2 regions of the Paenibacillus sp. GM1FR genome follow, and region 1 is predicted to be linked to the other one. Evidence: riboswitches for the same ligand, from Rfam matches in the RefSeq annotation. Region 1 holds a riboswitch; the other holds the start of a gene.
The links. Region 1 has a riboswitch for thiamine pyrophosphate ahead of PAEAM_RS12165 (ABC transporter ATP-binding protein). Riboswitches for the same ligand answer to the same signal wherever they lie in the genome.

Region 1 (16,984 bases):
AATCCAGCAAAAGCGAAGCCGCTGCGGCTCCTATGGCTGCAAGACAGGTGACAAACAGATTGGTTTTGCGATACAAAAATGCGGCGAAGAATATCTCGGCTCCCAATCCTTGCAACAGACCGTATACAAGTGTGGACATGCCCCATTCACTACCCAGAAAAGCACTTACCGTTGATGCCGCAACTTCGGCAAGAATAGCCACGCCTGGTTTACGAATGATAACAAAAGCAAACGTGCCCGCCATAAACCACATGCCGTAGATCATCTGCTCCGCATGAACGCCAAATGGTTTCATCAAGTCATATGTAGGTCCCCATATCTTGTAAATCACCCCAAACACTACTGCGATCACGATGGTTACCAGAATATCCGTTAGTTTCAATCGCTTGTTGCCTGCTGTTGTTGCCATGTTCTCTACGCCCTTCCTTTGTTCCCTGTGGGGGTTGTAAAAGTGTGTGTTCAAAAAGACTGGTTTTCAGTACCAAGAAGATGGGATGAAGCTAGAAATGGAGTAGCGGAGCGTAGGGAAAACTACGTGAGCAACGGACATTTCGGCTGAATTCCATATTCGATGCTGATGATGCCGTCAGGCATCCTTCGTAATCAAAAGCAGACTTTTTGAACAACCTCTAAAAATAAAAGAAAAAGCCTCCCCGGTTCCGGGCAGGCCTCACGCACAGTGGACAATCTTCACAATGATGTATTGGATGGATGTCGAAAATACGTAATATCAACCAGCACCCCTCCGCCCTGGCAGATACACCACCACAGTTCAAAGAGGTCTGTTGTTCATCCACGTTCATTCCCACAATTCACCCTTACATATCGCAAATCCATGTTCTCTACGCTGGCATTACCCAGATCAGATGTACGGTCAGCAGCACAAGGCCACTCTCTCAGCCCAACTTCATTGAGCTCCCGGTTCACTTATTTCATTGCTTCTAATGTACATCAGATGGGTATTTGTGGCAATCCCTAGAAAAATCATCATGCTTCATTTGGGGTAACAGGGGAAAGTATCTGATGGTTCACTTCCCATAATATGAAACATTTAGGTTATGTAGTCCGTCTTAAACATTAGAAGGGAGATTGATAGTGATGAAAGATTACAATTCTGTTTGGCAGCTTAAAACATGGAAAATGGTCCTTGCCGCTTCGATACTCACCGCAGGCACGGCACCTGCCTTACTCTCATCCACTGTGGCGGAAGCCGCAACAACTAAACCTAAACCGACAGCTTATATTAACAATGTTCAAGCTCAATATGATGTTGTCATACGGCAGGGTATTACGTACGTGGCATTGACGGAGCTTCAATTCCTCGGCAACTATACGTTTGGTTACAATAACAAAACAAAAGAGATCAGCATTAGCACAGGCAGCGATAAGTATGTCCTTACACCTAACAGCAAAACAATGAAGAAAAACGGTCAGAATGCGACATTATCCTCAGCGCCGATTCTGGTGAATGGTAAAGCGATGCTTCCGCTCCGTGCCATCGGTGAAGCTTTTGGTGCCAAGGTGCAGTGGAACCAGAAGGCCAAGGAAGCCTACATTTACACTACCGATGCTACGATTGTAAAAGAATATAACAGTTCCGATCTGACTGTGGCGCGTGAAGCCGCACTGCATCTGCCACGCTTCTCTGAACTGGGACAAGCACGTCTGGACATTCGCAATCCTTTGGGTCCGGTGGATTCATCCATTGAATACATCTTTGAGCAAGGTAAAAAAGATCGTTTCTTCGTTGTTGAGTATAACGATCTGATCAGTTATTATATCCTTAAAAATGGAAGTGCACTGCTACAATGGCAGGCTAACATCAGCAAAAATGCCGGGACCATCGGTGACCTGTTCTTTATTAAAAACAAAGCCGTTGCTGAAGCAGGGACTCGTCCTTCCGTAACAGGTCAAACACTCGTATCATTCAAGTACTCTCGCATGCTTGAAGAAACCTCTTACGAGATCATGAACAAATTGGGCTCTATTGATACCGGTTCTGTTGTCCCCGAGAAAGGCAAAGTCATCGTTGAAGTTCCGGGAGAGAAATAGTCTGAGCATCCTCTATAAGACATTGCTCAGCAGAAATATATTATCACATCTGCATTACAAAGAGCGCCCTCAAAGTCATTGTGGCAATGACCTTGGGACGCTCTTTTTGGCGTTATATTTTAACTTCAAATTACAAGCGGAGCTTAAACTTTTACCAACTCCAGCGATTCAATCTCCTGTCTAATATTGCGTGTTCCCAGACTGGCTCGTTTTCCCTGAAGCAAACCCCTTGAACAACGTTGGTACTTTGGAATAACGGGTATTCGTAATTTTCCCTTGTGATGTGCTGCTGTCTGTACGCATAATCGAATCTTTTACATTGGAAATGTTGGAGTTATCCAGCGTCATGTTAACTGCAAAGGAAGTTCCACCATTTTGGCGAACCAGTTTGCCAATATCATCTGCACGGAAATTTTTGATGTTAATTGTTCCAGCTGCATTCATCTGGAACACTTTATCATAAGCCTTATACGCTGCCCCACCGGTAATGTTAACCGTTCCGGCAGACTTCAATGTCAGTGCATCCTCGCCCACGTCCTGCCAGACCACATTCGATATATTACAGTTGCCATAACAGTGAACACCATCAGCAGCTGGTGATCCAATGTTTACGTTTTTGAGCGTGGCCCCTGCCTCCAGACGGAAGACTGGCTTCTGATTTTCTGCTTGAGATCCGTCGCCCAGTGTGGAAGGATTAGCTACAAATGTTTTGCCTTGACCATCATAGGTCGTGCCCTTTGGAACAACAATAGTTGAATTTACAACCGTAGGCGCAGCCGCAGCCGGAACTGCACCAAATATAGAGGCAACCAAACCAGCGGACAGTAACAACGTCAACATTTTTTTCATAACTTTATTCCTCCCTTATTCTCTTGTTTTTTAGTATTGTACAAGGCTGAGCTTGTCCTGGAAGATCGTCAGAGGTGCACCTCAGTCCGACCCACAACCTAATCCTACCAAATAAGGAAGGTAACTAGAATAATCATTAGATCACGTTTGTATTTTCCAGCATAGAGCCTGATGTTTCAACATGCTTTGAGGTATCATGTCTACTTGTTATGTACCGATATCAACTTCGGATATGCTCTATTTAAGCCACCAAAAGTTTCCTACAAAAAAAGAAACCCTTAGTCTTTTTATAGACAGGGTTTCTACATGATAGATTTAAAACTAATCTAAGTACTCTATTTTACTCTAGAGTTTCCAATTCATCTTCGTTAATTTCATCCGATGGTTGAAGTGAAGTGAGTGGGTCAAGATTGGTAAATTCATTTACTGTTTCATAAGTAACCACACCCTCTTCAGAAACGATCATTCTGAGAACGACCCAGTATCTTTCATTACCACTGGCATCTGCTACAGTATACGTTGCACTTGGGGTGGCTACAGCACCATGGAACACGTCAATTTTGGCACCAGATTTCTTGATTGTGCTTGATCCAGAGAAATGATGAACATAGAATGTATACGTTCCAGGAAGTAAATGACGAATGGTTGTCGTTTCAGGTCCGTAAGACGTTACATCATCCAAATCCAAATCAACCATAAGTTCGCCATTATTATAATATTGTTTATCAGAGTAGTACGTATGGAACATTCCCTCATCACCTGCTGGACCTACGAGGTGTGAATCCAGATCCACTGGATCTTTACCCCAAGTTAACACGAAGCGTGTTTCATCTTGTGTAGGTATTTCAATAGCAGTTTGATTCTCACGTTTATTCTCCACATTTACTGCCGAGACACCAATGAGATAAGTTGTAATATATTTTGTATCTCCACCTCCAAGTTCACCTGTGTAGATGCCTGGGGGAAGATTGATATAGTAGTTTCCTTGAGTATTCGTTTTGACAGTACCGACAATTTCACCTGTTTTGTTATCCAGGCCTTTTCTAAACGAAATACTTAAATCTGCAACCAGTGCTCCAGCTACATCCTTGATGTGACCACCGAATCCTGTAAGTTTGATTGCACCACTTTGGCTTCCTGCAAAATGTGTTTTATTAACATCTGACTCCACAGTGATGTACAATGTGGCTCCGTAGCTATTAATAGCATCAAAAGTAAGTTCGCCATTGCGGTACTGCAAGTTATTCAATTGTTGTTCCGCCCCATCAAAATAGGCACGAACTACGAAATCATTTGCAGTCAGTTCAGAAACATCCAAACCCTCAGAAAAATTCAACTTTGCACTTCCATTTGTAACTTGAATCCCTTTGAGTGTCGGATAGACTGTTCCTTCGTTATAGACTGCAACGGTTACTGGAACATTGATTTCGAAATCTCCATATTTGGCTTTTACCACTGTCGTACCGTTGCCTTTAGCTTGAATCTTGCCTGAGTCAACAATGGCAATAGTGCTATCCTCGACATTCCATTCTGCAATGGAAGTGATATCTTTGATCGTTGAGGTAGCGATACCCATGAATACGATCTGACGGGTCGAATCAATTGCTGAAAACTCTGTTTCTTGAGGTGAATAAACTATACTAGTCACTGTAGGATCTACCTCAATAGCTGGGGGTTGATTAAGTTGACTAAAATCAATACCTTCTACATTGACCAGAGCAGAAGATAATGTTCCCGCTCCAGAAAATTGTACGATTGCATTTAATATAGCCCGATTCACTACAGCACCATGGTTAATTTTAAACACTGTACTCAATGCTTCTTGGAACACTTCGAGATTTCCAATGGTGGAGTTATCTCCGAACTCCACTGAAACTTGTTCTGCATGAACCATAACAGAGTCGAAGCTTCCACTGAGCACTACCGAAGAATTATGGGGAATCGACTCTGCTATTTCAATCGGTCCGACATCACCTGTGGAGACATTCTGTACGATTGCACCAGATCTAATCTCAATCTGCTGAACATCACTTCCACCTTCAAGGACCAAACGAATACTACCGTCCGCTTTGTCAACAATCACTGTTGCAAGAACCGAGTCCACTGCATGAATACTATTTGGTCCTCCGCCTTGAATCTCAGTAGTTCCCGTGACATTAACATTATCAAGAATCACGTCACCATTTCCTACGGACTCAAGTATATTCAGCTTACCATTTATTTTGGTGTTTTTTAGAACGACACCTTGGGAACTAATAGTTATATTTCCAGTTACATTACCAAGAGTATATGTACCTGGAGCAGAGAGATTATTACTAGGGGCTTGTTCCCCGCCTCCACTATTTCCACCATTGTTACTTCCGTTCCCTTTATCTCCGGAGCTGCTACCGCTATTTCCCTTACTCTTACCTTCAGAAGGTTTTGTTGTTTCAGGTTTTACTTCATTTGAATCTTCAGTATCAATCTCTGTCTTGGTAGGAGCCATGTAACTATCATATGTAGACTTATTTATCACAAACTCATATGCAAGTCTAGCTAGCGCCTGTCGATCTGCTATGCCTGATGGATTAAATTTTACTGTTCCATCTTTTTGGACTAATCCTTTGATAAAACCAGATTGATAGGCTAGTGTTACAGAATCTTTCGCCCAGTTGGATACTTGACCCAAATCTGAGAGTTGTGGTTTGGATGTTTGACTCGTTAGATCTTGATTGTCCCAACCAAAGGCTCTAACAAAAAATACAGCCAACTCTTCTCTTGTCACATTTTTATTAGGCGAGAAGCTATCTTTGGAGGTACCTTGAGCAATTCCAGATTTGACAAGTGCACCTACATATCCGGCATACCATTGATCTTCCTTTACATCTCTGAATTGACTTGCTTCGACATTATCAGGCTTTAAATTAAGCGCACCGACCATAATTTTTGCTAATTGAGCTCGTGTTACCGAATCGGAAGGTTTAAATGTCCCATCAGTAAATCCTGTGAGTATTCCTTGTTCTACTAATTTGGTTATTTCCGTTTTGGCATACGAATTATCAATATCAGTAAAAGAAGTTTTAGATGTAGCCACTTCTGCCGATACAGATAAATTGATAGATAACATAGAAACAATCAGAGACGTAGAAAGCATTAACGATAGTTTGTGATTAAACTTTTTCCATTTTGAATTCAAAACTAAAACACACTCCTCAGTAGGCTTCTGGTTGGTAAATCCACTAATATATGAATCTTTAGAACTAATACACCTCCTAATCAATAGGATAATAATACCATGCAAATTCATAAAAACAAGATTAATAAACTATGATTTTACAAAAAAGTTGTTATCCTGAATTGATTTCAATTCTTATTATCTAAATAATTTCGCAATAAAGACAAAACGAACCTACCGAAAAAAATATTTTCGGTAGGTTCGTTTTTAAGTGAATTTATATATTCTAGGCTCCGAATCTCTGACGATAACCGCACTTTCGACACAACTCTTCTACAGCTTCGCGTTTGGAGAAGCCATATACCAGATTGTTCGCTCGCTCACCCTCAATAATCTCCGAGAATGACTTCTCGTGCACATTACCCAGGTTAATCACACCCTCGCCATCGAGACAGCATGGAACCACCGTTCCATCTACAAGCACAGCTGCCTGACCGCGAAGTGCATGGCAAAAGCCTTTACCGTCATCTTCAGGTGCATCCAGACTTGGCCACTGGAACTCATGGTCCTGATTCAGGTATACATTCGGGGCAATTTTGACCCCACTGCCTGGAACCACTTTTTCCTCAATGCGGAAATCCAGATTGAATTCACGTTCCAATACTTCAAGGGTCTCCCGATTTCGATTCATCTGAGCATTTGTGAAGTTATCCTGCGTCAGATTCCAAAGTCGGAATGAGATGATGACATTGTGCTTAACGGCCTCGTGTACAAAGGACAAAATATGACGCAGGTATCCGTCACGGTCTGTTGAACCTTCATGCCCATCGAAACTGTGCAGAGAGAAATTCATCTGCCGCAGCGCTGGTTTGCCAAGCAATTTATGCTGAGTCTTGGGCAGCAGTGTACCATTCGTTGTAATGTTCACCTTGAGTCCCTTCTCATGTGCGGAATCGAGCAACAAATCTATTTTGGGATGCAACAAGGGTTCGCCTTTGACATGTAGATAAATATGATTGGTGTGTGGTTTAACTTGATCCAGTATATTGTTGAAGACTTCAGGGTCAATGAATCCTTTGGCACGCTGTGTCTGCGGACAGAAGCTGCATGCCAGATTGCAGATACTCGTGATCTCAATATATACTTTTTTGAACGTTTTCAACTCGGGTCCCCATTCTGCCTAGGAGGGAGAACAATCCCACCTGCATTTTGTGATCCGGCCAATATGCGCCACCCCTATTATATCGGGTTAGGGAGCCCAGGTAAATTGTTCAGTTGTTCGGGTCTGACTCCAAGTTCATCTCAAGAATTCCATCATGCTGCCTCTTTACAGTTCATGTTCAAGTGATATATGCTGAACAGACAACTGCATATCTTGAACTTTTGCACTAGGGGAGCCTTGCGGCTGAGACGAATATGACTATTCGGACCCTTTGAACCTGATCTGGATCATACCAGCGGAGGGAAGTGGAGCGGCCTTTTAGTAAGCGGAATTTTCTCATGTATGTGAAGATAAATTGCTGATTTAACTTACAGACCCACTCATTTCTCCGGAAATGGGTGGGTCTTTTTTTGTTCCTTTTGCAGAGTATAGGATGCCGTTGTTATTCCAGCAGTCTGACATCAAGGGGGTGAGGATCAGATGAACAACCATGTAACCATTGAGAACGTTAGCTTCGCTTTTCCTGAAAAAAAGGATTCACCCGTGCTCGCCAATGTGTCGCTTCAGGTCCAACAAGGAGAATTTGTCTCGCTCATTGGCTCCAGCGGGTCAGGTAAAAGCACACTCTTCAAGCTGCTCGCAGGCTTGCATGAGCCAACCGTTGGCATCATCGATATAGCTGGTGTACCGCAAGGACAACGGCTCGGACGAATCGCCTATATGCCGCAGAAAGATCTGCTGTTATCCTGGCGTACCGTCATGGAGAACTGCATGCTACCTGCCGAGCTTGCACCAGGCCGACAGGACAAGGACAAACTACGAGCCGATATCATCGCAGGATTGGCAAGGTTCGGCTTGTCCGGTTATGAGCAGGCCTATCCAGATGAGTTATCCGGCGGCATGCGGCAGCGGGTCGCATTGCTTCGTACCTTGCTTACAGGCGGGCAGCTCATGTTGCTGGATGAACCCTTCGGTGCACTCGACGCCTTAACCAAACGAGAAATGCATCGCTGGTTGCTCGAGCTGTGGGAGGGCTTTGGCCAAACCGTGATGTTCATTACACATGACATTGAAGAAGCCCTGCTGTTAAGTGACCGTATCATTCTGTTAACTCCAGGGGGGCAAGGTCAGCAGTTGCGGGAGATGACGGTTCCTTTACCACGCCCAAGGCATTCGGACATGATCTACGAACCGGCTCTCGTGCAGATGAGGCAACAACTGGAGGAACAATTGCATGCAAAATGATAGAGCTGAGGTTAGCGTCTGGACGTGGTGTTCGAAGTGGCTCTCGAACTGGTTTTCCCAATATGGTTTGTTTATTATGCTCATGTTCTTATTACTGGCGATCTGGGAAGTGAGTGTGCGTATGGGTTGGGTGCCCTCCTTCATCATTCCTGCACCCACGGCCATCATAGGCTCACTGGTTGAACATCGTCGTCTGCTGTTGACCATCCATCTGCCTGCTACCTTTATGGAGGTTATTGTTGGTTTTGGCTTGTCCATAGTGACTGGAATTACGCTGGCAACAGGCATGCATATGAACCGGTCGATTGAAAAGGCCCTATATCCCTTCATTGTAATTAGTCAGACCATCCCGCTGATCGCCTTGTCCCCCGTATTTATCTTGTGGTTTGGTTACACGTTGTGGAGCAAAGTCGCGGTGGTATTTTTAATCGCATTCTTCCCCATTGTGGTCAGTACCTACGATGGACTCCGCCAAGGCGATCCGGAGCAGCGTGAACTACTGCTCACCATGGGCGCCAACAAGTGGGATATTTTTTGCAAACTCCAGGTTCCGCTGGCACTTCCCTCTTTTTTCTCGGGGCTAAAGATGTCTGTGGTGTACTGCGTGGTTGGGGCAACGATTGGCGAATGGCTCGGTGGTAGCAAAGGTCTAGGGTACTTCAGCCGTCGTATGTCCAGCAACATGAACACGGATGCGATGTTTGCCGCCATTTTGCTGTTATCCCTGCTTGGGATCGTTTTGTTTATACTGATTACCTGGCTGGAGAAACGATTTAGCATACGGCGTCATCGTCATGGAGGCAAAAGAAAGGTTGGATAATACTTAGACAGAAATTAGATGTAAATACAGTAGTTACAATCTTCAAAACAAAACATATCTTATGCACAATTTCAGCAACATCTTTAATCAGTTCACTGTCACATTATCGTTAACATGCTGTTGCCCATTTTCTACAAACCAAAACGATGAAATGAGGTACTTCATTTATGAATAACAAAGGTATATACTCCCTGCTTCCCATCATGCTCATTAGCCTTTTGCTGATCGTTAGCGGATGCAGCACCACAGACACTAGCCAAAATACGCCAACAACAGATTCGGCAACCAATACACAGCAAACAGATCCGTCTGCAACCGAACCAACATCAGACGCCAAAGATAAACTGTCTATCATGCTCGACTGGTACCCGAATGCAGTACACTCCTTCATCTATGTGGCTCAGGAAAAAGGATACTTTGCAGACCAAGGTCTGGATGTCGATATTCAGATGCCTGCGGATACCAATGATTCGCTCAAACTTGTTGCTGCCGGAAAAATTGATCTGGCCCTAAGCTACCAGCCCCAAATTTTGCTCGCGCGTGGCGAGAACATTCCTGTACGTTCCATTGCTGCTGTTGTTCGCCACCCGCTTGTGCATCTGTTGACCGAAGCAAATGGCAACGTAAGTTCACCCAAAGATCTTGAAGAAAAGACTGTTGGTTATTCCTCCATTCCTCTGTACGAAGCGATGGTACGCACGATGATCAGTAAGGATGGCGGCAATCCCGACAACATAAATCTGGTCGACGTTGGGTTCGATCTGATTCCTTCGCTGGCTTCCGGACAAGCGGATGCGATTATGGGTGGTTTTATTAACCATGAACAATTGATTTTGGAGAAAGAAGGACATGCCATGAAATCGATTAACCCCGTCGATTATGGTGTGCCTGATTATTATGAATTGGTCCTGACTGCAAGTGAAGCTGGCATTGAAGCAAAAAAAGACCAACTTACCCGGTTCGTCAAAGCGGTCCAGGAAGGACAGAAATATGTGACTGAGCATCCAGAAGAAGCCTTGAGTATTCTGCTCGCTCATGAGAATGAAACATCACCGCTTGACCCGGAGATCGAAACCAAAAGCCTGGCTATTTTACTGCCACTCATGAATGAAGAAGGCCAACCATTTGGTCGGCAGGAAATGGAATCGTGGGAAAATGTACGTGCATGGCTCGTTGAACAGGATTTGATTCCTGAATCGGTGAAAGCCGAGGATGCTTTTATTACTCTGCAAGGAGAGTAAATAAAGGAGAGCAATGTGAATGAAGGAAAAGTTAGCAAGAACGTGAGGATTGGATGCATACAGGTTTGTGGAATGGAATTGGCCTGAAGCAAGCATCGGAGGATCAGAATTTATAACAATCCTAAGTGGCTTGATGTGCATCTGGGCAGATTGATATGCGTTTGGGTGACTTGTTGATATGTATTTGGTAATGTAATTAGCGCTTATCTTCAAGCCTACTGGGAGCTGAAACGCTCCTTAACTTGATCGAAACAGAGCATGCTACGACCGCTAACGAATCTGAGGCGTCCTATTCAGGGATTTGGAGCGGTTGCAGAAATCTAAAGAACCTGAAACATGTTATATCAGAATAAATAGCTGTTTGCAGCGTTTTGGTCAGGAGATTCTGGGAATAACGTGTCTGATGTTCCTTACATTTCAAAAGGAGGACCTGACAGCCAAATAAGACGTCCTGTGTTCTTTAGAAACATCGTCTGACCAGTCGTGCCCGATCATGCCCAAATCAGTTGGGTATCGACCAGCCTAGACTTCAAGACACCGGTTGGATGCTAACATCCATCACACTATCTCTTGCCTGAGTTTGGAGAAATTCACTCTGTTCACTTTCTGTATTTTGTATCGTTTCGTTTTTTATTGTTTCGCTAGATATCGATCAGAATGATTCAATTTGTCTATATCCAGTTCCAAAAATTCATTTTAGTGAGTTATGAAATTGATTTAGATTTTACGTTTCTGCTTTTCCCGCATTAATGCATCTGGCTGTTGTTAGACTCTGTGCCCCAACTCAACAAGGCAACTCATATCCTATTATTCTGTTGAGTGACTCCAGATATCGGACTTCCGCCGATCGGGTTACTTCAAAACAAGGAGGAAATTATATGTCTTATCTGGAACGTGTTCGTACGCAAAATCCGCTGGTACACAATATCACTAACCTTGTCGTGGCTCCCTTCACAGCCAATGGTCTGCTTGCACTCGGTACGTCCCCTTTTATGGCCTATGCTCATGAAGAGGTCGCTGATGTCGCCAAGATGTCAGGAGCCGTGGTACTCAACATCGGTACACTCGATGACAAAGTCGTTCAGGCAATCCGTCTGGCAGGCCAATCGGCTAATGCGCATCACGTGCCTGTGGTGCTTGATCCGGTTGGAGCTGGCGCAACCACCTATCGCACGGAAACCGTGCAGATGCTCATTCGTGAACTTCGTCTCACGGTACTGCGCGGCAATGTGGCAGAGGTCGCTAATGTCATCGGTGAGAGTTGGAGTATTAAAGGTGTGGACGCAGGATCAGGTGAGGGCGACCGAATCGGCATTGCGGAGCGGGCAGCGCATAAACTTGGCTGTGTCGTGGTCATTACCGGAAAAGAAGATATTATTACTGATGGACAATCCACATTCCTCACGAGTAATGGTCATGCCCTGCTCACTCAGGTCACAGGTGCTGGCTGTCTGCTCAGTTCAGTGATTGGCGCTTTTACAGCCATAGCGGAATCAGGAGCCGATCTTCTAGGCAGTGTTGTTGAAGCGCTAGCGTTTTATGGTGTAGCAGCTGAACTGGCGGCAGAGCGGACAGCTCATCAGGGGCCGGGCAGCTTCCAGATTGAATTGTTGAATCAACTGGCACAAGTAACACCAGACCTCTTGGCAGAACGCGCACAGACCCGTCAGATCCGTGGAGGTGCAGTATGAGTATTGCTCAAGCGCTCACCATTGCAGGCTCCGATAACGGGGGCGGCGCAGGCATTCAGGCCGATCTGAAAACATTCCAAGAACTTGGTGTATACGGCATGACCGTTATCACCGCTATTGCTGCCCAAAATACAACTGGTGTGCAGGGCGTTTTTCCCATCCCTTACGATGGCATTGCCCAGCAATTGGACTCGACCGGCGAAGACTTTCAACCAACCGCAACGAAGACCGGCATGTTATATAGTGCCGAGATTATTCGTCTAGTGGCTGAGAAATGGCAGCAATACCGTTGGTCAAATCTGGTCATCGACCCTGTGATGGTAGCCAAAGGTGGCGCCCCCCTTCTCCAGCAGGAAGCTGTAAAGGCGTTGGTTACTGATCTGTTGCCCCATGCCCTGATCACAACACCCAATATTCCGGAAGCGGAACTGCTTACCGGGATGTCTATCACCAATCTGAGCCAGCGGGAAGAAGCCGCAAGACGGATTGTACAGATGGGCTCAACGTATGCTTTGGTCAAAGGTGGTCATGATGAAGGAAGTGGCATGATCGTGGATGTGCTCTACGATGGGCAGTCTTTTCATTATCTGGAGAATGTTCGTGTGGTAACACGTCATACACACGGAACGGGGTGCACATACTCTGCTGCCATCACCGCAGAGTTAGCCAAGGGTTCACCTGTTCTGGCTGCCGTTACGACCGCGCGAGCATTCATTCAGGCAGCCATCGAAGATGAGCTGGGGATTGGGGCCGGACATGGGCCGACAAATCATTTTGCGTATCAGCGCAGACAGCGGGGTGAGCAGTGATGCGCCCTTGGGATGCAGAAGCGGTACGACGCGCGATGCAGGTGTATTTAGTGATGGGCAGCGTCAATACAAAGCAAGACCCTGTGGAAGTGCTGCGCCAGGCCATTGCCGGCGGCATCACGCTGTTCCAGTTCCGTGAAAAGGGTACTGGCGCCTTGGTTGGCGAAGCTTGCATCACACTTGCGATGCGGCTTCGCGAGGTGTGCAGCCAGCACGGGGTCCCGTTCATCGTGAACGATGATGTGGAGCTGGCTGTAGCGGTGGAGGCCGACGGCGTGCATGTCGGCCAGGATGATGCGGACGCGGCGCAGGTACGCGCCCGCATTGGAGATGGGCGGATGCTTGGCGTATCCGCCCACTCTGTGGATGAGGCGCGCCGTGCGTTGCAGGCGGGCGCCGACTACCTTGGCGTCGGGCCCATGTACCCGACGCGCTCCAAAGCGGATGCCCATGCTGTGCTGGGCCCCGCAGGGGTGGCGGAACTGCGCGCCGCAGGCATCGCAGTTCCGATTGTGGGTATCGGCGGCATTACGCCCGATACCACGGCCGCCGTGATGGCGGCTGGAGCCGACGGAGTAGCCGTCATCTCCGCCATCGCGGGCGCGGCCGACGTGCGCGCAGCGGCTGCGCAGTTCGCTACGGCAGTGCGCGGGATGCAGGCGTAGCCCTGCTCTCCCTGCACTGCCAGCCCCGTGGGCTGCACCGCATACATGGTGCAACCCACAACTGCTCACGCTCCTCTCCATAACAGAGGAGCCTCAAAACACCCCCGCGGCGCGGCAGCAACCCATGTCTTCGACATAGAAGCACAGCCGCTCCCCTACAGTGACTGAATTTTACAATAATTTCATCACACATATTCACATCTATTCACCAATCCATGATCAAGATGCAGCTTCCATGCTCGCATCTTGTTTTTTCATTTTCAACGGTTGACTCTCACGTAACGTGACACTGTACAATCGGTGTTGTAAGGAGGTTTCACACATGGCCATGAAGGTAAAAGAAGTTGCCGAACTTGCCTCGATCAGTGTGCGCACACTGCATCACTATGATGAGATCGGATTGTTAACACCGGACGAAGTAACTTCTGTCGGGTATCGATTATATTCAGATGCCAACCTGGAACGGTTGCAGCAGATATTGTTTTTCAAGGAACTCGACTTCTCTCTGAAGGAGATCAAAAACATTATAACCAACCCCTCCTTCAATCCGGAAGAAGCACTTAAAATGCATCGACTTATACTGCTGGAGAAGCGCCAACGCTTGGACCAGATGATTGCTACCATTGATAGAACGGTTTTACACGTGAGAGGAGAAATTAAAATGACAGCCAAAGAAAAATTCGAAGGATTTGATTTTAGCCAGAATCCGTATGAACAAGAAGCGCGGGAACGTTGGGGAGACCATGCCGTCGATCACGCAAATCAGAAGCTGCACAGTAAATCAACCACAGATCAGAAGGCTCTATCCAATCAAATGAACGAAATCTACAAGCGTCTAGCCGCACTTCGTCACACAGAACCAGCATCTGCCGAGGCACAGGCTGGTATTCAAGAATGGTACACCTGGCTGAATCAGATGGGAAGCTACTCGCCTGAAGCCTTCAGGGGACTTGGTCAGATGTACGTGGACGATGAACGCTTCACACGCAATATTGATCAGTTTGGCGATGGTTTGGCAGTATTTATGAGAGATGCTATGGCTGTATTTGCTGACCAAAACAAATAATATAGACCTGTCTTCGACCACATACAGTATTATTCAACTCTCATTGTCGTCAGATGTGTACTGTAAACGATAGTCTGGAACTTAGAGCTCTGTCCTCTAGTGGTAAAAGTAATCTCTCGTCATCAGCTTTATTCGCTGTAAATGACCATTCGGATATTTGAACCTACCACCTGAGGTGACCATATCGTTCTTGTAATTAACCTTATGAACATGCTGAATATTTACTAGAGTTATGTGGTAAGTAATTTAAATCGATCCGAATTGTTGCAAAAGTTATGAGCCATATCCATCCCTACCTGGTGGATACACAAAAGGGACGTACACCCTCAGGCGTATCGTCCCTATGTATGAAAGTAACTCAGCCGCAATGTGAACATGCCTAACTGCTGCTCACTCTGAGTACTTTATAAATATCTTTTAAAGTAGATGCTCTTTACTATGTTTTTCTTCTGCTTCCAGTCCTTCGATATAACTTCATAAGTGCTTAGGATGATGAGCATTAAGTTTCTTCTGTCAAACGTTCTTCATTTTGCTGCAGCCGTCGACTGTCTATCCGATTAAGCTCTTGGCGCATGATCCGATGAAGATGCATCTGTAGCTAAACTGGTTCTCGCCATCCGGCCAGGAATCTGCCATGCAGACACAATCGCAAGCACGATGAATAACAAATCAATCGGTTGACTGAAATAGTCCTGGAAGGTTTCCACAAACGCACTGATCATCTCGCTATCAAACACAAGTTCCATCACGCCTACATCACCAAACAGTTCGGAAGTAAAATAAACCACCGTCAGATATTTCCCCAACAAAATGCCGACAAGTGCAAACAGTACGGCAATAATCTTATGTACCGTCGCAATTTGTTTATTGGAGAACAACACAACTGCGTAACCTGTGAGCGCTCCAATCAGAATCGCAATTAATCCCACCTCATAATCGGTCATTGCAGCAATAGCTGCCCATACGATGCCTCCCAGAATGGCTGCAATTAAGCCACCAATGATCGGCATTCCGATTTTAACTCCTTGTTTCTCTTCCACGTTGTCTTTCCCTCCTGAGTCATGCATATGCTTCTTTTCCAGAATTCACCTTTCCTATGAAACCACAAAAAGACTTATTATTCAACATTTTTCTACTTTTGGTACCATGTATTTACATAATAGAAAAGATATATTAAGCATCTATTTCCTTATTCGCTCGAATATCATTTTAGTTTTGTCCACAAACCTCTCATAATTATTCCCTTGGCACATAAAAAAACACCCCTCCAACAGCATAATAGCCGTAGAAGGGATGTTGTCCATATCTGTATCATAAATATAACCAATGTAACCGAGAAAACTACATTGAAAACCTCTCTCTATCTTACCTTTGCACTTCCTTGGAAGGCTGAATGACAGCTGCAATCTGTGCCAAAATGGCATCCACCGATGCCGGATCATGCACATCATACTCATCAATGTTCAGACGCAGCACAGGGCAAGCTGTAAACTGATCAATCCACACGGAATAGCGCTCGTGCATATGCTCCCAGTACGAACGATCCGTCTGAATCTCCATCTCGCGTCCACGTTCCGTAATTCGGTTTAAAATCGAAGGCAGACTGCCTTCCAGATAGATCAGCACGTCTGGATGTGGGAAATACGGTGTCATTACCATCGCTTCAAACAAACTGCTGTATGTCTCAAAATCTGTAGCAGACATGGTTCCTTGATCTGCATGCATTTGTGCAAAAATGCCCGTATCTTCATAGATGGAACGATCCTGTACGAATCCCCCACCTAGTTCAAAAATCTTTTTCTGTTCCTTGAAGCGTTCTGCCAGGAAATAAATCTGCAGATGGAAGCTCCAACGCTCAAAGTCATGATAGAACTTCTCCAAATATGGATTATGATCAACTTGCTCTAGAGAGGTCTTGAAGTTCAAACGCTGCGCAAGTGCAGCCGTTAACGTGGATTTGCCCACCCCAACCGTACCTGCTACCGTAATTAATGCATTCGTTGGAATGCCATAGTTATTCATATGATATACTCCTTTACCTGATTAACAATTTGCCTGAAGTGTTCAGGATGTTCCACAAAGTCGAGTTGCTCTGCATTGACCTTAATGATTACTGGCGGATTTGAGCTATTTGCCAGATAGTCCATGCCTGTTTTGTAATCGGCGATCAGTTGTTCCATATATGCCGGGTCCATATCCTGCTCAAATGAGCGTCCACGCTTGTTAATGC
Region 2 (16,984 bases), on a different contig from region 1:
CAATTTGTCCAATCTTACCAAGCCAAGGACATCGGATATTTATTCCACATGCTTCCCCACAACGAACTGAAACAATTTTACGACGCGACCTTAAACGGACTGCTGCAGATTGCAGACGAACATGAAAAAAAAGAGTTGCTGCGCACCTTAAACGCTTTTTACGATACACAATGCCAGCTTGTCGAAACATCCAAGCAACTTTTCGTTCATCGAAATACGGTGGTGTATCGACTGGAAAAGTGTGAAAAAATCCTGGGTGTGAAACTCAAAGATCCAACTGAAAGCTTACGAATCCGCATAGCGCTAGCCATCGAACCTCTGCTAGGACAAGATTAAAACAAAAAAAGCCGCTATAATAGCGACTTGAATTGAACATGTTCCTGTCTCGCGACACTTCTTTATTGGAATATCTATGAGATACGCCATCATGGAATAAATTTATTATTTCGTTAATATCCACTTTTGTCGATCAAGTGATGGATTCAGTTCACTTAAGAAGAGTTCGGTCCCATCTTCCGATACCTCTAATGCTTTTTGATGATGAGCTGAAGTAATATGAACGGATCCGTCTTTGTTCTCGTGAAGGACCCAACGCTGGTTGTTGTACCCTAAGTAATGATACAACTGAAGTTTGTTTTGCCCTATATCCAGATCAAGCGTCTGACCGGCCGTAGTACGAATCGAATACGAACCTGCTTCGTCACCTGTCGGAACAAATACCCACTTCTGGACGGAAGCTGCACTTGTATCTTGCAAGGTAACCGGCTCCCCGTTGACAAGGTTCACGGTATAAATGGATTTCTGTGTTGCGGCATTTATAAGACTGGACTTGGTGATGTTTGCAGGTTCACCGTTGCTGACATTGACGTTCTGATAAGATGCGGAGCCGCCAAATACATTCAGTCCAAAGTGGCCTTCTGCAAAAGTACCATCCATGATATCTATGACTTTTTGACTGTTCATATGAACGATAATATGCGGACCATTCGCTTCTATTTTCACCTTATACGTTTGACCTGGCTGAATGAAAGTTGGTACTTTTGCAAGAACCTGACGTTCTTCAAATCCTCCATTGATTTTATAGAACAGACGAATTGCTTTCATGTTAGGGTCTAGATTCAGATAATAACCACTGCGACCATCCTCGCTAGCCCTGAACAAAATAGAACCTGCCCCTCCTGTTTCACCAAGCATCATGTCTGCTTCATACGTAAAATTCCCAGCCTTTTCTTTGGCAATATAATTCGCATCGCTAAAATATTTACCACGAATCCCATGTTCACTAACTAACCATGAAGCAGCAGATAGATCTTTAGTCCATCCACTCAGGTTTGTCCGGAACTCGCCACCTGAGACTTTAACGAGCACACTACTGGAAGTTTTACCATTCGGAGTAGATACGGTGACTATGGACTCCCCTTCTTTTTTTGCCTTAATAACCGCGTGTGATTTGTCTACCAAGTCTATGGCTATTACTTCGTTATTACTGGAATTCCACTTAAGCGGTTGAGCGCCTAAACCTGGTCCATACTCGACCATCGCCTGCAGTGTATCCGACTCGCCTACCCCCAGTTCCCGAACCCTCGTATCCATCTTTATTTGAGCTTTTGAAGGAGTGTCCTCATTCCAGACAGATTGAAGTTGATGCACTTTCAAGGAAACAACGTTCACATTCCCACCTTTCACGTAAAAACCCATCGCTCTACTAGCAGGGTCCGGAAATATTACATCTGAAAAGACGACTTTGCCGTTGTTACCAAAGGCTTCAAGAGAAGACTCATCCACAAGAATACGCATCTTGATCCGATTATTCTCCATCTGCGTAGGTGCTTCATGTTTCTTACTGAAAAGGTTAGAAAAATCCGTTTCACCGGATGCAGTTCGGTCCACAAACATATGACTATCACTTGCCTTATAACCCACGACCGTCTTCTGATTTGCACCCTCACGAATGTTAAAGCCAAACTCGGTCACTGTGCTGGTTTCAGGGATTTCAATTTCAGCTTCAATTTCGTAAGCACCTGAAATAATACCTTTTAACAGATTCCCGGAAGAAGGACTCACCGACTTGTTAGAAGCAGAATACAAAGGTTTACGCAGTGATTCCAATTCTTTGATTGGACTTTGCGCCATCCGAATTCCATCTTTGGTTGTTACCAATGATACTTCTCTCGGAATGGTTAGTTCACCTTTCCAATTGGACGTTGGGAAAGCGAACGGATAGTCCCAATTCGTCATCCACGCCATCATCACTGTGCGATGATCAGGCATATTAGCGAAAGACATCGAAGCGTAAAATTCTTTACCAAAATCTGTTCTTAACACCTTACCTGCCGGATTATCGTTCACGAATTTACCATCAGCTGTTAAATGACCGATAAAATACTCGGCATCTGATCCGCCTGTTTTGGGATTTGCTCCTGTACTGATCATCATAACCCACTTCTTCTGTGATGTTCCGTCTACCGGAAGCTGGAACAAATCAGGGCATTCCCATACGCCTCCGCGGACGTAATCCCCATATCCCCAATTATCTGTCAATGTCCAGTCAAGTAAATTCGCTGACGTGTAGAAACGAATATGATCTCCTCCGGACACAACCATAATCCAGCGGTTATTCTCATCATCACGGATCACTTTCGGATCGCGGAAATCCCAATTCCCAGCTTCATTTCCGCTCTTACCTGGGTTCTCGATCACAATCGGGCGTTCCTTCGAATACTCCCAAGTACGACCTTGGTCTTTACTGTATGCCAGACCTATACGCTGGTTCCCATTCGGGCTATCTGGGTTAAAGGAAGTATAATATGCAATAAGGCCCTTGCCTCCTGAATCTCCGAATAAACCAGATGCATTTGTCATATCCGCAACAGCCGACCCAGACCAGACATGTCCGTGATCATTCCAGGGAAGTGCAATCGGAAGCCGTTTCCAGTTCAGCATATCTTTACTTACCGCATGCGCCCATGTTCCTCCATCCTGATGGAAGAGATGATATTCTCCTTCGAAGTAGACAAGTCCATTTGGATCACTCGCTGAACCACGTATTGGCGTGTAATGATATTGTGGACGATATATCTCATTGTAATATTGGCTCAGTTCCGTCACATAAGTATCCTGAAAGTAAGCCGTCCCCTTTTTTACGACGATTCCGGTACTTCCACTCCTGTAGGTTGAATCTTTCACGTCAATCGCGGCCGTAGTGTATCCGTCCAGGAGGACCTGAATTCGATCTCCCTTTGCCTTGATTTCCACATGATGTTTGGCTCCCATCTGACTCGGATAAGTACGTTGCGAACTTGCAATTACTGTTCCTTTTGTATTCGTCAAACTTACACGGACCTGATCTCCTTCCTTCGTAAGAGTAGCTTCATATCCTTCAGCTCCATCGCTTGAAGATCGAAATGCGAGAGCTGCAATAGAATCAGGACGAAGGGTAATAATCCCTTCATAGACCATATCAGTCGCCTCTTTGGTATAGATTTGCTGTGCTATGCTCCCCTGTTCTACCGTCCCTCTTTTGCCGTTGATATCAGGTTGCCATTTTCCCTTGCTAGAAATCACCGTCCCCAAATTACCTTTCAGATCGCTCACCACGATGTTCGAAAACAAGGCGGATCCATCCCATACATGGAGTCCAAGCTTTCCGCTTTGATACGAAATGTCTTGAACATCAATTAATGGTTTATATTGATTGCCCCAATATACTTTTAGCGAGGAACCCACTGCCTTCACTTTGAGATGATAGATTTGCCCCATTTCAACAGAAACTTTACGCTCCTCCTTTAATTTCCCATCTCCATTTCTTGCATCTCTTAACCGAATCAGACCTGCGTCCGGAACGATTTGCAGCATGTACGAGCTAAAGCCATCCTCATTAGATCGAAACAACAATGTTGCATCCGCCTTCGTATCCCTGATCATGACATCAGCTTCATAGATAAAATCATCGGACACTGTCTCTGAGATGGCCATTACATTTTCTTTAGGCTGTGAAGTTAGCAAGATTCCTTCTGAAGTATCCTCTAATCCTCCTTTTCCTTTCACTTGCCAGCCTATCAGATTGGTATTTGATTTGGATGCGCTTTCAAAAATATCAAGCTCCTCCTTTGCCTGTTTATTTGTTTCCTGATCAGCGAGCACAGCACTAGCCGCAAATGATTTAGATGTAAAAATACCGTTTGAAGTCAGAGTTAATCCCGTTGCCATCAGAAGACATATTGCGAATTTAGATTTATCGTTCATTCCTTACCCTCTTTTCTAATAATATTGTGAAGTTGGTTCAAATTTAATTGGTTTTGGACAACCAGTTCAGTTCGGTTGCCCAAAACCGCGCAGTAACCATTAAGGGGAATCAAGCCATTACTAAATTCTAAACACTCTGATTCTCCCAAATGCTTACGAGATCATTGATTTGAAGCGACACGACCTTTAGTTCTCCACCAATGGCATAGAGTTCCAGTCCTCTACTTCCCAAGTCGGGGAAAATCGTGTCTGAAATGATAGTTGTCCCATTGTTGCCAAAGATCTCTACACTTGACCAATCAACATAGATGCTCAACTGTAACCGTTTATGCTCTGGCTTCATAGGGGCATTGTGTTTTGCAGCAAAATCAGGATGGAAATCAACAGCGTTTGACTTCGTTCGATCGACAAACAACTCCTCATTCAAGACATTATATCCGATGACTGTCTCCTGGTTGGAAGAGGAAGACTTTCGCACCTTGAACCCAAATTCTATTGCATTACCGATTTCGAATTCCGCAATAATTTCCATCTTTGCAGCAGAAACAGCAGACAAAACGTTCATATCTGGTTTAATCGTAATGTCTTGTAGAGACAGAATTGATCTTCTAAGTTGATTTAACTCACTTATGGGTGCTTGAATTAAGCGAAGTCCTTCCGAATACGTCCTGAGCTGAATCTCTCGTGGGATGGACATATGGCCACGCCATTCTTTAGAAGGAAGAGTGGAAGCATAACGCCAATTATTCATCCAGCCGACCCAAATCTTTCGCCCATCCTCATTCGGTATACCATCCCAGGTCACGGCCGCGTAAAAGTCAGATCCGTAATCTATCCATTGGATTGTATCGAATGATTCCAATGTTTCATCTAGTGTAAAAACCTTACCATCAAAGTGACCTATAAAATACATCATGCCAGAACCGCCTGCGGGTGGTTCTGAATCGTTTGGATTTACGCCATTTCTATCTCCGACACTTAGTGTCAGAATCCATTTAGTGGTATTAGGGTCCTCATCCACTTGGAATTTAAAAACATCAGGACATTCAAAAATCCCACGATGTATGCCTGGAATATCAGAACCGAAACCGCTTGCAAAAAACCAATCCTTAAGATTCGAAGATGTGTAAAATTCTACACGGTCACTTACAGCAAGAACCATTACCCAGTTTGAAGATTCTTCATGCCAGAATACCTTTGGGTCTCGAAAGTCTAGCGTCTCCGTAGGGAATAAAACAGGGTTACCTTCATATTTTGTCCAGGTTCGACCTTTGTCCTTGCTGTAAGCGATGCTTTGAACCTGCGGTTTACCGGGTTGAGCGTTGTTACCATTATTAGTATAAATTGCAACCAATCCTGATCCTGCTTCGTTGAAGAATCCGCTTGTATTGTTCTTATCGACTACCGCACTTCCCGAAAATATCGCTCCATCTTCCCCAGGCGAGATGGCTGGTGGGAGTTCATCCCAATGTACTAAATCATTACTTACTGCATGCCCCCAATGCATTCTGCCGAAGTCAGGCTGCGTATCATGGGGAGTATATTGGTAGAAAAGGTGATATTCTCCTTCGTAATAAACCATTCCGTTAGGATCGTTCATCCAATTTCCCTTAGGGGAATAATGTATTTGCGGTCGGTATTCATTTTTATAAATAAAGTTTTCTGGATCTTTGCTGATACTATTTTCACCTGATAGATGTACTTTTTTAATTTTATTCACGCTCCCTTAAGGCTATTTAAAATCTAAAAAAAGTAATTTGCATTCCTTATTAACAAAATAAGCCACTCGTTTTCATTTGTCAAAGTATTTTTGTTTAAATGAACACTATTTTTTATGTATAAATCCGTTTCAGTTTACATTTGCACAATTTATGATTGATTATAGAAAATAACAGTTTTTTATTTAAGTTGTCTAATCATTTTTTTATCACTTTAAACCTAAGAGTTTACAAATGTAAAAAAGGTTGCATCTAAACTTCTCTTTACTTGTTCAACAAAATATCGTTAGTATTAAACCCAATTTTACCGATAAAACAAAAAAAGCCGCTAAAATAGCGACTTCAATAGGAATATGTTCATTTCCCGCGGCAGGTTAATTAATTAACGTCTTGCCTTCATTTAATAACTTCAACCTTTTTATCCCCTGCTGACTTCGCTACCTCTAACGTTGTTTTACCTTCAATAGCGACGATCACGCCAGTAGCCAGCATAGAAACGATTAAAGCTGCGCTGATGGCTGTCGAAATTTTCTTCTTGACCATAACCATACCTCCGATATCTATTATGTTGTAATAAGCGGCTCAAGAATATGACGAGCCGAGTGTGACTGGGTATTACAATATTTCACTTTTTTGTTGGGTGATCTACCTGGTGATTGTATTATAACGTACTGCCAATCATTGTAAAAGTATTTTTTCCTTGTGTACAATTCCTGGACTTATTACTACCTGGAACGTAAGGTCATTGATTCATATAATGGGCATATAGTTGCTCAAATGTTGTAAAACGTTCGACTTTTCTGCCGACCTTATCATACTCTTCTCGATAATCATCCATCACTTCAAGGAGCTTCTCTTTCATAACTGGTAAATCATTTGCATCAAAGTACTGCATAAGATCATATTTCTTGGTGCCTTTCTCCATGGCCATTTCAGCAAGATACCCATGTGCTCCAAAGGCCGAAAGAAAGACGTAGGAAGCATCGTTCGCTGTAACACTGTTCAAAATTTTATTGCGGTAGTTGCACCACAATTCTTCATATGTTCCCCTCAGATTATCAAAGGTCGGAGCCGGTTTAACAATGAAGTTATCACACATCGTGCTATGTAACCTCGTAACGCTATTCAACATATTAAAAGATGTTATTCGAATATCTTCAATGGTATGAGCTTCGATGATTGACATGTATAAGGATTCGAGATCATCTGGAACATAGCGAAACGAACGTATCTCTTCCAAATATCGCTTGATCCCTCGTTTGATACACGTGTTATTCAGACTCACCAAGGCATTGACGAGATTGTACAGAACGCCAGCAGATGCATATCGCACTGAACCGATATCTTCACCAAGCATCGTATCACTGTATGCTTGCTTAGCCAGATCGATCCATTTATTTGCTCGATTAAGACACACTTCTCCTATCGGATTCGCAAGTGCATCAAGAGCTTTTTGCTGGAAGTCGTTCAATTTCTCCAAATCCTCAGGCGTTGCATAGTAGAGTATTTTCAGGTCGGTTAGGCTCGATACGTTGGGACTCTCCAAGGTGGATTGCTCTTGTATTCTTGAATCCCATGGCGTGCAATAGATATCATATCCAACGTCGTCCAAGATGAAGCAATCGGATATTCCCCATCCCTTTTCTGTATTATTAATGATAATTAAATCAAGATCGCTCTTCTCGTGAAAGTCACCGGTGCTAAATGAACCAGTAAGCCCAATAATGGCGATATCATCTAGAAAATCTCTTTTTACGCGTTCAATCACCATGTTAATGAGCAGTTCGTTTTTGTCCAGCAGCTTCTTCTTTATGATTTCGTTCATTCGTTACACCTCTTTGTATGATCCGGCCGTCCTTCATCACAACAACCTTAACTTGAGTCTATCGACTTAGAGGTACGGTTACTATGTATAAGTTGATTTAAGTCATCTTTGCACAAAATCCGCTAAACCGTCGATACGACGAGTTAGCGGATTTCATTAGTTCCTTGATTAGTTCTTTGTATAGACTATTTTCTTTATGCTTTCGCAGGACAAGAAATACCGATCCGCCAACTCCTCTATCCTGACTCCATTGCGGAATAAGGATTTAATCTCAGCGTTTCGAGCAGAGACCCTGCTCTTGCTCTCTGTTTTCTCGCCCCATTTCAGGTGCGCCTCTTTGGGTTTTGGGATATAAACCAATTCCCCTTGAACGTATTCCTAAATGATACGTAACAATTCTTCCGGAAAAATAGACTCGGCTTTTGAATATTTCATGGGCCTCACTCCTTATTTAATAGATCAATAAGGTGCAAAGCCAGTTAGTAGAATATTACGATTCGTCGTTGGCAATGTGATTATTCCCGGGCTCTATGCAAAGCATTGCCATATCCTTCACTGGCTTTGCATAGAGCCGTGCATGTAAGAATCCTACTCCGATTGTTTTCAATAGCCTCACCTCCAGAAAATAGATAGTTGCTATTTGCTTATTATATCAGGGCTTGTTGTTCAAATGTTTAATCATGTATTTTTGGGCTAACATGTTCTGATTATTCTGTACTCACCTTGATTAGCTGCTCTCTACTTTACCAGTGAACTCATGACTCCAGCCTCCATGACATCTCCCAAAAATCAAGTTCAAAGCGACTGCACATCACGAAAATATCTTCCATCCGTTGGTACGTTCCCTCGCTACAGCCTTCTAATAGCTTATCAGTTAACGTCACTAGGGATTGATTGTTGCTGTTGTATTCAGAGGAAGCATATCCTGTGATCCACTCTCCGTAAAAAGGATGCTCAGCTGCACCTGGCTTTTGGGCAAGGACTTGACCAATCTCTGCATAGCTCCATGAGCAGGCCAGAATGGATACAAGTACTTCTGCTATGCCACCCGCATGGGAAACAGAGAGCATATAGTTAGTATAGGCTGCATTTTTCAGTGCAGGTTTTACCTGGAAAACATGATCCTCTGTAATTCCTAATCGCTCCATATAAGAACGATGAATTTTCATTTCACCATTCAGGATGTTATCTACGTTTTTACTAAAAAACTGCATCAATTTGGGGTCGTGCGACTTGACGATACCTAGTGCAAATACACGGGCATAATCGAACAGGTACAAGTAGTCTTGCAGCAAATAATAACGAAATTGTTCGACCGGTAAGGAACCATCTCCGATTCCTTTAACAAAGGGATGCTCAAGACATTCCTTCCACACAGGCTGTGCTGCCTGATATAGTCTCTCTGAAATAGTCAACATGTGTTCCTCCAATTCATAATGTACGTATTCAAAAACAAAAAAACGAAACATCCATAGGATGTTTCGCAGACAAATACACTAAAACAAGTGGGTTCGCATGAGCTACCCAAGTACAGTGTTTCATCGTTGCATCCCTACGTTGGCATTATCCAAATCAGGTAAGGTCGGTTTAATACCCTCTCAGCCGGTTAAGGCTCCCTCGCAAACGGTTGTATGTAGTTGATTACTTTCTTATCCACATAAAAGAAAAAATAACATCCATTTAGTATATCAAGGGCTGTTAAATATAGTCAAGGCAGATTGTATCGCCCCTCATCACCTTTGGTGACGTATGTAAACGATGGAAACCATCACAACAATGGTTGAGTTTTAGCCACTGTTATGATGGTTTCTATTCTTGCAACTACTGCCGATGGTTTAATGCCCGAGTTTGTTCTTTCCGACAAAAGTGAGTATTCCGTACTGGGAAGTGTTTCTCCAGCTCTCATTGGTCGTATCATTCCACTTGGCTACGCTCTGCTTACCTCCGCCCTGGTTGTCGTTAATTTGAAGCTCGAAACCGAGAACATTCCCTGCTTTGGGCGTCAATGATTGCAACTGGATTCTGGCTTCTACGAGATATCCTTTATTCGTTGTCTTCACAGCACTTACAAGGCGTCCGGGCGAGGCCCCCCCTGCAAAGGTTCCCACATTGTCAGCACTGATTCTGAACTGGGCATCATCATATTGAAAATACGGTGTGCGCTGGTGATTCTCGTCCAGGAAAATCTCAACCGAATCCTGATCCCATGGGTTGATGCTGTCTGTAATGATGTTTGGATCAGTGACGTCGATCAGCAGATATAGATACTCACCTGACCACATTGCGCGAGCCACTGCCTCTGCACCTTCGGTCTCATTCAATCGTTTTACTTCAAATGGTGCAGCCTTATTCCATAGGGCGTCTTTCTTCCCATCAATCTGAACAATCCCTTGCACAGCTTTTGCAGATTTGGGCATAGGGGCAAGCTGAATCGCGCCGTATTTGCTTGTATCTTGTTCCTGAGACTGTGTTCGATCATTCCAGTACAGTGGATTATAAGGTTGTGTCCCACTTGCACCGCCATCAGTCACGCGGATATCCAAGCCGGCTTCATATTCTGATCCGACTTGGATACCACCCCACGGAATGGACAATTCAACCTGATATCCGGCTTTTGTCTCGCGTACACGATATGAACGCTGCTCCACACCCTCAGCTTTGCCCGACCGCTTAATGATTACGTGTCGGTCATCTGCTTCATATGAAGTGGTCTTGCCATTATTGAGATCAACAAAGAGTTCTACTCTGTCATTCACATCTGCCTTCGCATCCTGAACATCCACGAGGATATACAGGTTACTATGATCCCATAAGGTGCGGAAATTGGCTGATCCCGCAGAGTCACCCTTCAGTGGAGTAGACACCGCTTTGTTCCAGAGCGGATCTTGTGACTGTTTTTTGATATCCGGTTTACCCGAAAGTGAGACGGCTCTCTGTGTCAACACAGGCAAGCTGGATTCATCCACAAGTCCCCAGTATGCTTTTTTGGCCTTCAGGGCTGAATCAAACAGCATAGCCTGGTTGTTGTAAGACTTCTCATCTTGGAGTCCCCATAAGGTAACTGAAGAAATGTGGTCTTTGTGTTTTTTGTACAAATCCAACAGTTCCTTATATCGATACGCCTGCTTTACCGCAACTTCATCGGACATCTCTTCACCAAATGGAATTCCGCTATCCACATCCAGTTCCGTGATCTGAATATCCAATCCAAGTTCGGCGAACATGTTGATCGTTTTTTCAATTTCGTCGATGGGCGGGGATTCCAGGTTATAGTGAGATTGCAAACCCACACCATCAATGAGCCCTTTCTCTTTCAGTCGTTTGACCAACTGATACATATGCTCTCTTTTCTCAGGGATTTCCGTGAAGTATTCGTTGTAATATAATTTGGCATTCGGATCGGCTGCACGAGCGAATTCATAGGTCTTCTCAATGTAATCCGGACCGATTAGTTCATAAAAGGGACTTTTACGTAAACCGTTGGCATCACCATTGCTATCCGCAATCGCCTCGTTTACCACATCCCAGGCATAGATCTTACCTTTGTATCGGGTCATGACAGTTTCAACGTAATCCTGAATCCGGGCAAGTAATAATTCTCGACTCGCAGGGTTACCCTGAGGATCCTTGAACATCCACTCTGCTGCATCAATATGCCACAACAACGCATGTGCGCGTACGCCCATACCATGCTCCTCCGCGAACTGAACATATTGATCGGCTGCCTCGAACTCATAAACACCTTCGGAAGGAGACATGTACTTCGGTTTCATCTCATAGGTTGCGGTCAAGCTGTTAAAGTGCTTTGTGAGCAGTTGTCCATATGCGCCTTCCAACTGCCAGCGATACACCGCTGCACCAATGGGGAAATCATCTTGATACAGGTCCTCCAGAGACAGAATCCCTTCTTCAATCTCCAGTTGCTCGGCCAGAGTAAATGATACATCATCCACATAGAACGATAACGTATCTACGCTATCTTCAGAGATGTAGGGTGTTTCGATGAACAAATTCAATTCAGTGGGATCATCGCTATATTGAAATTTTCCGGTGATCTTGTGCCATGTATTCCATTCTGCTTTGGCAATTTTCACGCTACCGATCGGGTTCCAGCTTTCGGCAGTTGTTTTTTTATGTGTGGTGAGCTGTAGTGTTTGATCCGTGGTGGGCTCCTGAGTAAGTCTTACATATGCCGAAATTTCGTACTCTTGGTTACGCTTAAGCAGATCCTTCATGGATAACATCGGTCCATGATAGGAACGCTCACGATTGGCGACCAGCATGCTGGACTGACCTTCGTATGCTTCCTGCTGTGTCACTGTCAGCCTTTCGCTACCGACACGTGGAGTCCATCCCTGAAGTGTACCGTCTTCAAAGTTTGTGCTCAAATGACCTCCCTCCACTTCCGTAACTGCCTTGGCTGCATGTGAGACATTCGAAAATGGAAGCATGGCGAGTACGAGAACAAGAATCAAGGCAGTTATATTCCATTGACCTAACCGTTTCATACAATTCCTCCTCTTGATTTGGTCTACGTATTTCTGAACGGATTAACATCCAGATAAATAGATTATAGCTCTTTAGACAGCGCTTACATATAACAAATTTACAATAATTACAATAAAAAGTTATCATTTGGTAATGTACTGTAGGTTTAGGAAGCTGGAAATCCAACTCTGTTTTTGCTTTGGTCCGTTATTTTTGTCGGAATCCGATTTGGATATAAAAAAGACCAAAACGATATGCCTTCCCCTACTCACATAAGGAAAATGCAAAATCATTTTGGTCATGCCTGCTTTACCAGTAACAGCATTCAATTCGTTATAATAAATTAGTTAGCAATCACTTTATTCGACATTTTTCTGCAATTTAATTTACTTGATTCGACTTGATTATTAGCGGCCTTCTATAGGCTTCCACCCATTCCCCTTCTCAATTGCCTACATACAATACATTAGACTAATGAACAGGAGTGATGTGATATGACATTTTTACCTCCTTTTGGACCTGGTGGAGGGTTTGGCGGACCTGGGGGTCCCGGAGGACCCGGCGGATTTCCTGGTCCGCCATCGTTCCCCGGGGGTGGAGGCGGCGGACCACAAGGCGTGCAGGCACCTACCGGACCGCCACCATCATTCATTCCACAGCAACCCGCTTCGTTATTTGCGGTAGATCCAAGAGCCATATCCGGCTGTCTGTTTCGCTACACATATATTTGGCCGGATCGTGGTCCCGGCTTCTGGATGTACCCGGTATTTGTAGGTAGAAACTCGGTGGCTGGCTTCCGTTGGAATGGCTTCTTCTGGCTATACACCGGCATTGATCTGCAGCGAATCAGCTCGTTTAGCTGTTTCTAGAAGTAAATCCCCCAGTATGCGGATTAATCCACATACTGGGGGATTTAGATTTATGGAATATTCACCTTGTCTAAAGCAACTTAATCAGCTTTTCTAGCTCATCAACCAAACTCTTTGCAAGTTCAAAATTAGTATCTTTTAAAGCCAATTCAATTTTCATTTCAACAGACTTTTTCTTTTGTTCATTTTCTAGATAGTTTTCATCAAAATGACTAGCATAAATCATCTGTCTAAATTCTTCTATACTCATTTTACTAATCGTTTTGTCCTCAATAATTAAAACATAATCCATACCATTTACAACAGAATAGAAATCATGAGAAATCATGATAATCGCACCTTTGTAGTCTTCAATGGCTTTCTCCAATGCGATTTGTGTATAGATATCCAAATGGCTTGTCGGTTCATCCAGGAGCAATACGTTGGCCTGACTGGCAGAAACTTTAGCCAATTGAAGCATGTTTTTTTCTCCGCCTGATAACGATTCAATCTTTTGATCAAGGATTTCTCCTTCAAAGCCATAGTTTGGAAGATACGATCTAATCTCGTCATACGTTTGAAAACCAGCATCTATGAATTCATTTAGTATGGTATTCGAATCTTTTAACATTTCACCTTGAACCTGAGATAAATAAGCCACTTTAACATCAGCATTGATTTCAATGGAATCCTGATTATTTTTGAAGATTTCTCGGAGTAAAGTCGTTTTCCCGGTACCGTTAGGACCGATCAGGGCTACTTTATCTGTTGATTTGATCTCAAAGTTCACATTTTCCAAAAGCAACTCGTCAAAGGAAACGCTATAGTTATTGACGTTAACCACAACGGTGTCTTCCATTTCCTTATCAATTCCAAAACGGATATTCGGCTGTTTGATATCGACAAATGGCTCTTTTATTCGACGCGCTTCCAATCTCTCTTGAAACTTGACTCTGGCTTTTAACGCTCTTCCTCTGGAAGCTTCCGAATTATACGTGGCGATCTCTCTAAGATTGTCGATGATGTGATCATATCTCTCAATTTCCTCAGCTTCAGCAACTGCGATTTCTTGCAGTTCGATCTTAGACTGAAGCAGTGAGAAGTTATAATCGATATATCGCCCGTCAAACTCTTGGAGCTCTGTGTTTTCTAGGTGTATGATTTTGTTGAAACAATGATTCAACAGATACCGGTTGTGCGTAACGACCAGCAGCATTCCCTTGTGGGTGTTAATCAATTTTTTAAGCGCGTTCAGGTTTTCAAAGTCTAAAAATACATCAGGTTCGTCCATAATCATGAAGTCTGGACGATTCAGCATTTCCTTCATCACTTGAATAAGTTTGAATTCCCCGCCGCTTATGGCGGATATACTAAGATCTTTGAGCTTCATGAGGTTGGCAAGGTTTAACTGTTTATTGATGTTTTTTTCGAAATTATCCCCATCCATCGCCTCGAAGGCATCCAAAGCCAATTGAAGCTTTTCCATCAGGGAATCCATATCCGATGTGGTGGCCATCTCCGCATAAATCGCTGTAATTTCATCTTGTATCTTGATGAATTCTTCTGCGATATATTCAAAAACGGTCATTTCTTTTGTTTTGTCTACTTGCAAAAACTGACTCACATACCCGATTCTGCAATCGGGGTCTATCTCTAACTTGCCCTCGAACAAATATCGTTCCGGATCCATCAGGATATCGATCAATGTACTTTTTCCACTTCCGCTTGTTCCGATAAAAGCACAATGTTGTGCCTCTTCAAACGTAAATGAAATGTTTTTATATAGTTCCTTTTGTGGAAATGAGAAGGATAGGTTTTCAACTTTTATCATAGTGTTACCTTTCTTTACAACTAAATTGGTGGCTAATCTTAAATATATTGTCGAACACAGACTTTTAGAGTAACACTGTTTACCACCAAGTACAATCGATTTTTAGCCCTTACCCTCACTTTGGAACTCTAATACGTTCTATAGAATGATGGCTAGTGGACGGTGGTTACTTCATAAAACACTACTGACATACCGTTGTCAGTAGTGTTTTTGTATAGTTGGAGTAAGCAATTGTATTACTTATTATAGGAAGGATGATATCTCGTGAATTTTGCTTCTGTGCGCATCATTACTGATGACGTGGATCGTCTTGCCGAGTTCTATGAGAAAATCACGGGTGTTTCGGCGGAACGCCCTGCACCTGTCTTTGCCGAACTCGTTATGCCATCGTGCACTCTAGCGATCGGCCACTCCCAGACGGTGCAACTGTTTGGCGCTGGTTCCGCTGTGGCGGCCAACAATCGTACTGTCATTATTGAGTTCCACGTCCACGATGTCGATGCCGAATACGAGCGCTTGAAGCCGTTTGTCGATGAGTGGGTAAAGGAACCTACCACAATGCCGTGGGGGAATCGTGCTGTGCTGTTTCGCGATCCTGACGGTAATCTGGTTAATCTCTTCACGCCGGTGACCGAGGAAGCAATCCAACGGTTCAGTGGTAGGCTATAAAGGATAGTTGAAATGAGCTCACCAGAGGGAGGCATGCTTTCTAACAATCTCAATAAATGCTTCTACTTGGGGAGAGATCCACTTGTTTTTGGGATACAGCAACTGTGTAGCTAGATTTTGTTTGTACTGCTGACCTGAAAGTTTTTCTTCCTTCAGCTCCTTCTCTACCGTAATTCGAGGTAACAAGGATATGCCCATACCGCTCAATATCGACTGTTTCACAGCTTCAATACTCCAGAATTCAATATTGGAAGTAATTCCAATCTGATACTCCTCAATGCATTGTTCAAACAATGTGCGATAACCGCAACCTCTTTCGGTAAAAAGTAAATTGCTTCGTACAATGTCGCGTTGTAGCTCAAATGAATTGGGGTAAAGCAGCATCATGGGCTCCTCAGCCAATTTCTCACTGTACAGATTGGGATCATGCACCTCTGTCCCCAACATGAAGGAAATATCACTTTTACCTTGCATCAGATTCTCTTTATAATATACGGAATCTAATTGGTGCCACTCGATATTGACATGAGGATGCAATTTTTTAAATTCCTCAATAATAGGTGGAAAACGATAAATCAACAACGTTTCCCCAATACTGATCACGATATTACCCGTTAATTCCCCTTGTGCAGCAGTCACTTCCTTAATCATGTGATACAGGTCAAGCATTTTTTGGGCATGTGGCAACAATTTTTTCCCAGTCTCCGTTAAAATAACCCGCTTACCAATTCGATCAAATAAAGGGTAGTTAATCTCCTCTTCCAACGCCTTAATATGCAATGTAATTGTAGATTGCGCGTATCCAAGATGTTCAGCAGCTTTGGTAAATCCCTCGTGTTCCACAATTGTAATAAATGTGACCAAATGACGTATTTCCATCATTGGCTCCCTTCTTTTTAACTTCATTAAAACTGATCGTTTACATATAAACTATCAATTTAACTAATGGAAAGCAATCGTTTATATTCAATGTAGCTCATTAAGAGCCCATTTCATTTTTAATCTCAATCGTTTATGGAAGGGAGTAATCACTATGCAAAAAGCAGCAACGTCATCCATCTTGATTAATGGATATCGAATCGCTTATGAGCAATACGGAGAAGGCTCTCCCATATGGCTCCTTCATGGAACACCGTCTTATAGCTATGAATGGAGAAAAGTAATACCCGCTCTGGTTCAAAAAGGGTACAAAGTCTACGTTCATGACCTTCTGGGATATGGAGCATCCGAAAGACCACTCGAAGCAGATACTTCTGTGGCAGCACAATATACGCTGTTCAGTCAGCTTTTAGACGAACTTGGAATGGATCGTTTACATGTCGCAGCCCACGATCTAGGTGGAATTGTCGGAGTCCAACTG

Region 2: it holds a riboswitch for thiamine pyrophosphate, as region 1 does, so the genes downstream of both, tenA (thiaminase II) here and PAEAM_RS12165 (ABC transporter ATP-binding protein) in region 1, are expected to answer to the same signal.

The regions. Positions count from the first base shown of each region.
Region 1 is NZ_MKZL01000012.1:86,614-103,597, forward strand. It holds gene PAEAM_RS12140 (ECF transporter S component) at 1-409, opposite strand, end outside; gene PAEAM_RS12145 (copper amine oxidase N-terminal domain-containing protein) at 1,099-2,052, shown strand; gene PAEAM_RS12150 (pectate lyase) at 2,233-2,901, opposite strand; gene PAEAM_RS12155 (S-layer homology domain-containing protein) at 3,242-6,076, opposite strand; gene PAEAM_RS12160 (radical SAM/SPASM domain-containing protein) at 6,342-7,217, opposite strand; TPP riboswitch at 7,436-7,538, shown strand; gene PAEAM_RS12165 (ABC transporter ATP-binding protein) at 7,698-8,462, shown strand; gene PAEAM_RS12170 (ABC transporter permease) at 8,452-9,282, shown strand; gene PAEAM_RS12175 (ABC transporter substrate-binding protein) at 9,450-10,523, shown strand; gene thiM (hydroxyethylthiazole kinase) at 11,402-12,214, shown strand; gene thiD (bifunctional hydroxymethylpyrimidine kinase/phosphomethylpyrimidine kinase) at 12,211-13,023, shown strand; gene thiE (thiamine phosphate synthase) at 13,023-13,688, shown strand; gene PAEAM_RS12195 (MerR family transcriptional regulator) at 14,011-14,754, shown strand; gene PAEAM_RS12200 (hypothetical protein) at 15,312-15,794, opposite strand; gene PAEAM_RS12205 (deoxynucleoside kinase) at 16,120-16,776, opposite strand; gene PAEAM_RS12210 (deoxynucleoside kinase) at 16,773-16,984, opposite strand, start outside.
Region 2 is NZ_MKZL01000011.1:1,271,445-1,288,428, forward strand. It holds gene PAEAM_RS11420 (PucR family transcriptional regulator) at 1-336, shown strand, start outside; gene PAEAM_RS11425 (GH32 C-terminal domain-containing protein) at 442-4,245, opposite strand; gene PAEAM_RS11430 (glycoside hydrolase family 32 protein) at 4,373-5,965, opposite strand; gene PAEAM_RS31770 (hypothetical protein) at 6,360-6,506, opposite strand; gene PAEAM_RS11435 (nucleotidyltransferase domain-containing protein) at 6,706-7,788, opposite strand; partial or broken gene PAEAM_RS11440 (CD3324 family protein) at 7,957-8,223, opposite strand; gene tenA (thiaminase II) at 8,544-9,206, opposite strand; TPP riboswitch at 9,320-9,417, opposite strand; gene PAEAM_RS11450 (endo-1,4-beta-xylanase) at 9,624-12,296, opposite strand; gene PAEAM_RS31775 (collagen-like protein) at 12,771-13,145, shown strand; gene PAEAM_RS11460 (ABC-F family ATP-binding cassette domain-containing protein) at 13,216-14,955, opposite strand; gene PAEAM_RS11465 (VOC family protein) at 15,220-15,624, shown strand; gene PAEAM_RS11470 (LysR family transcriptional regulator) at 15,643-16,506, opposite strand; gene PAEAM_RS11475 (alpha/beta fold hydrolase) at 16,658-16,984, shown strand, end outside.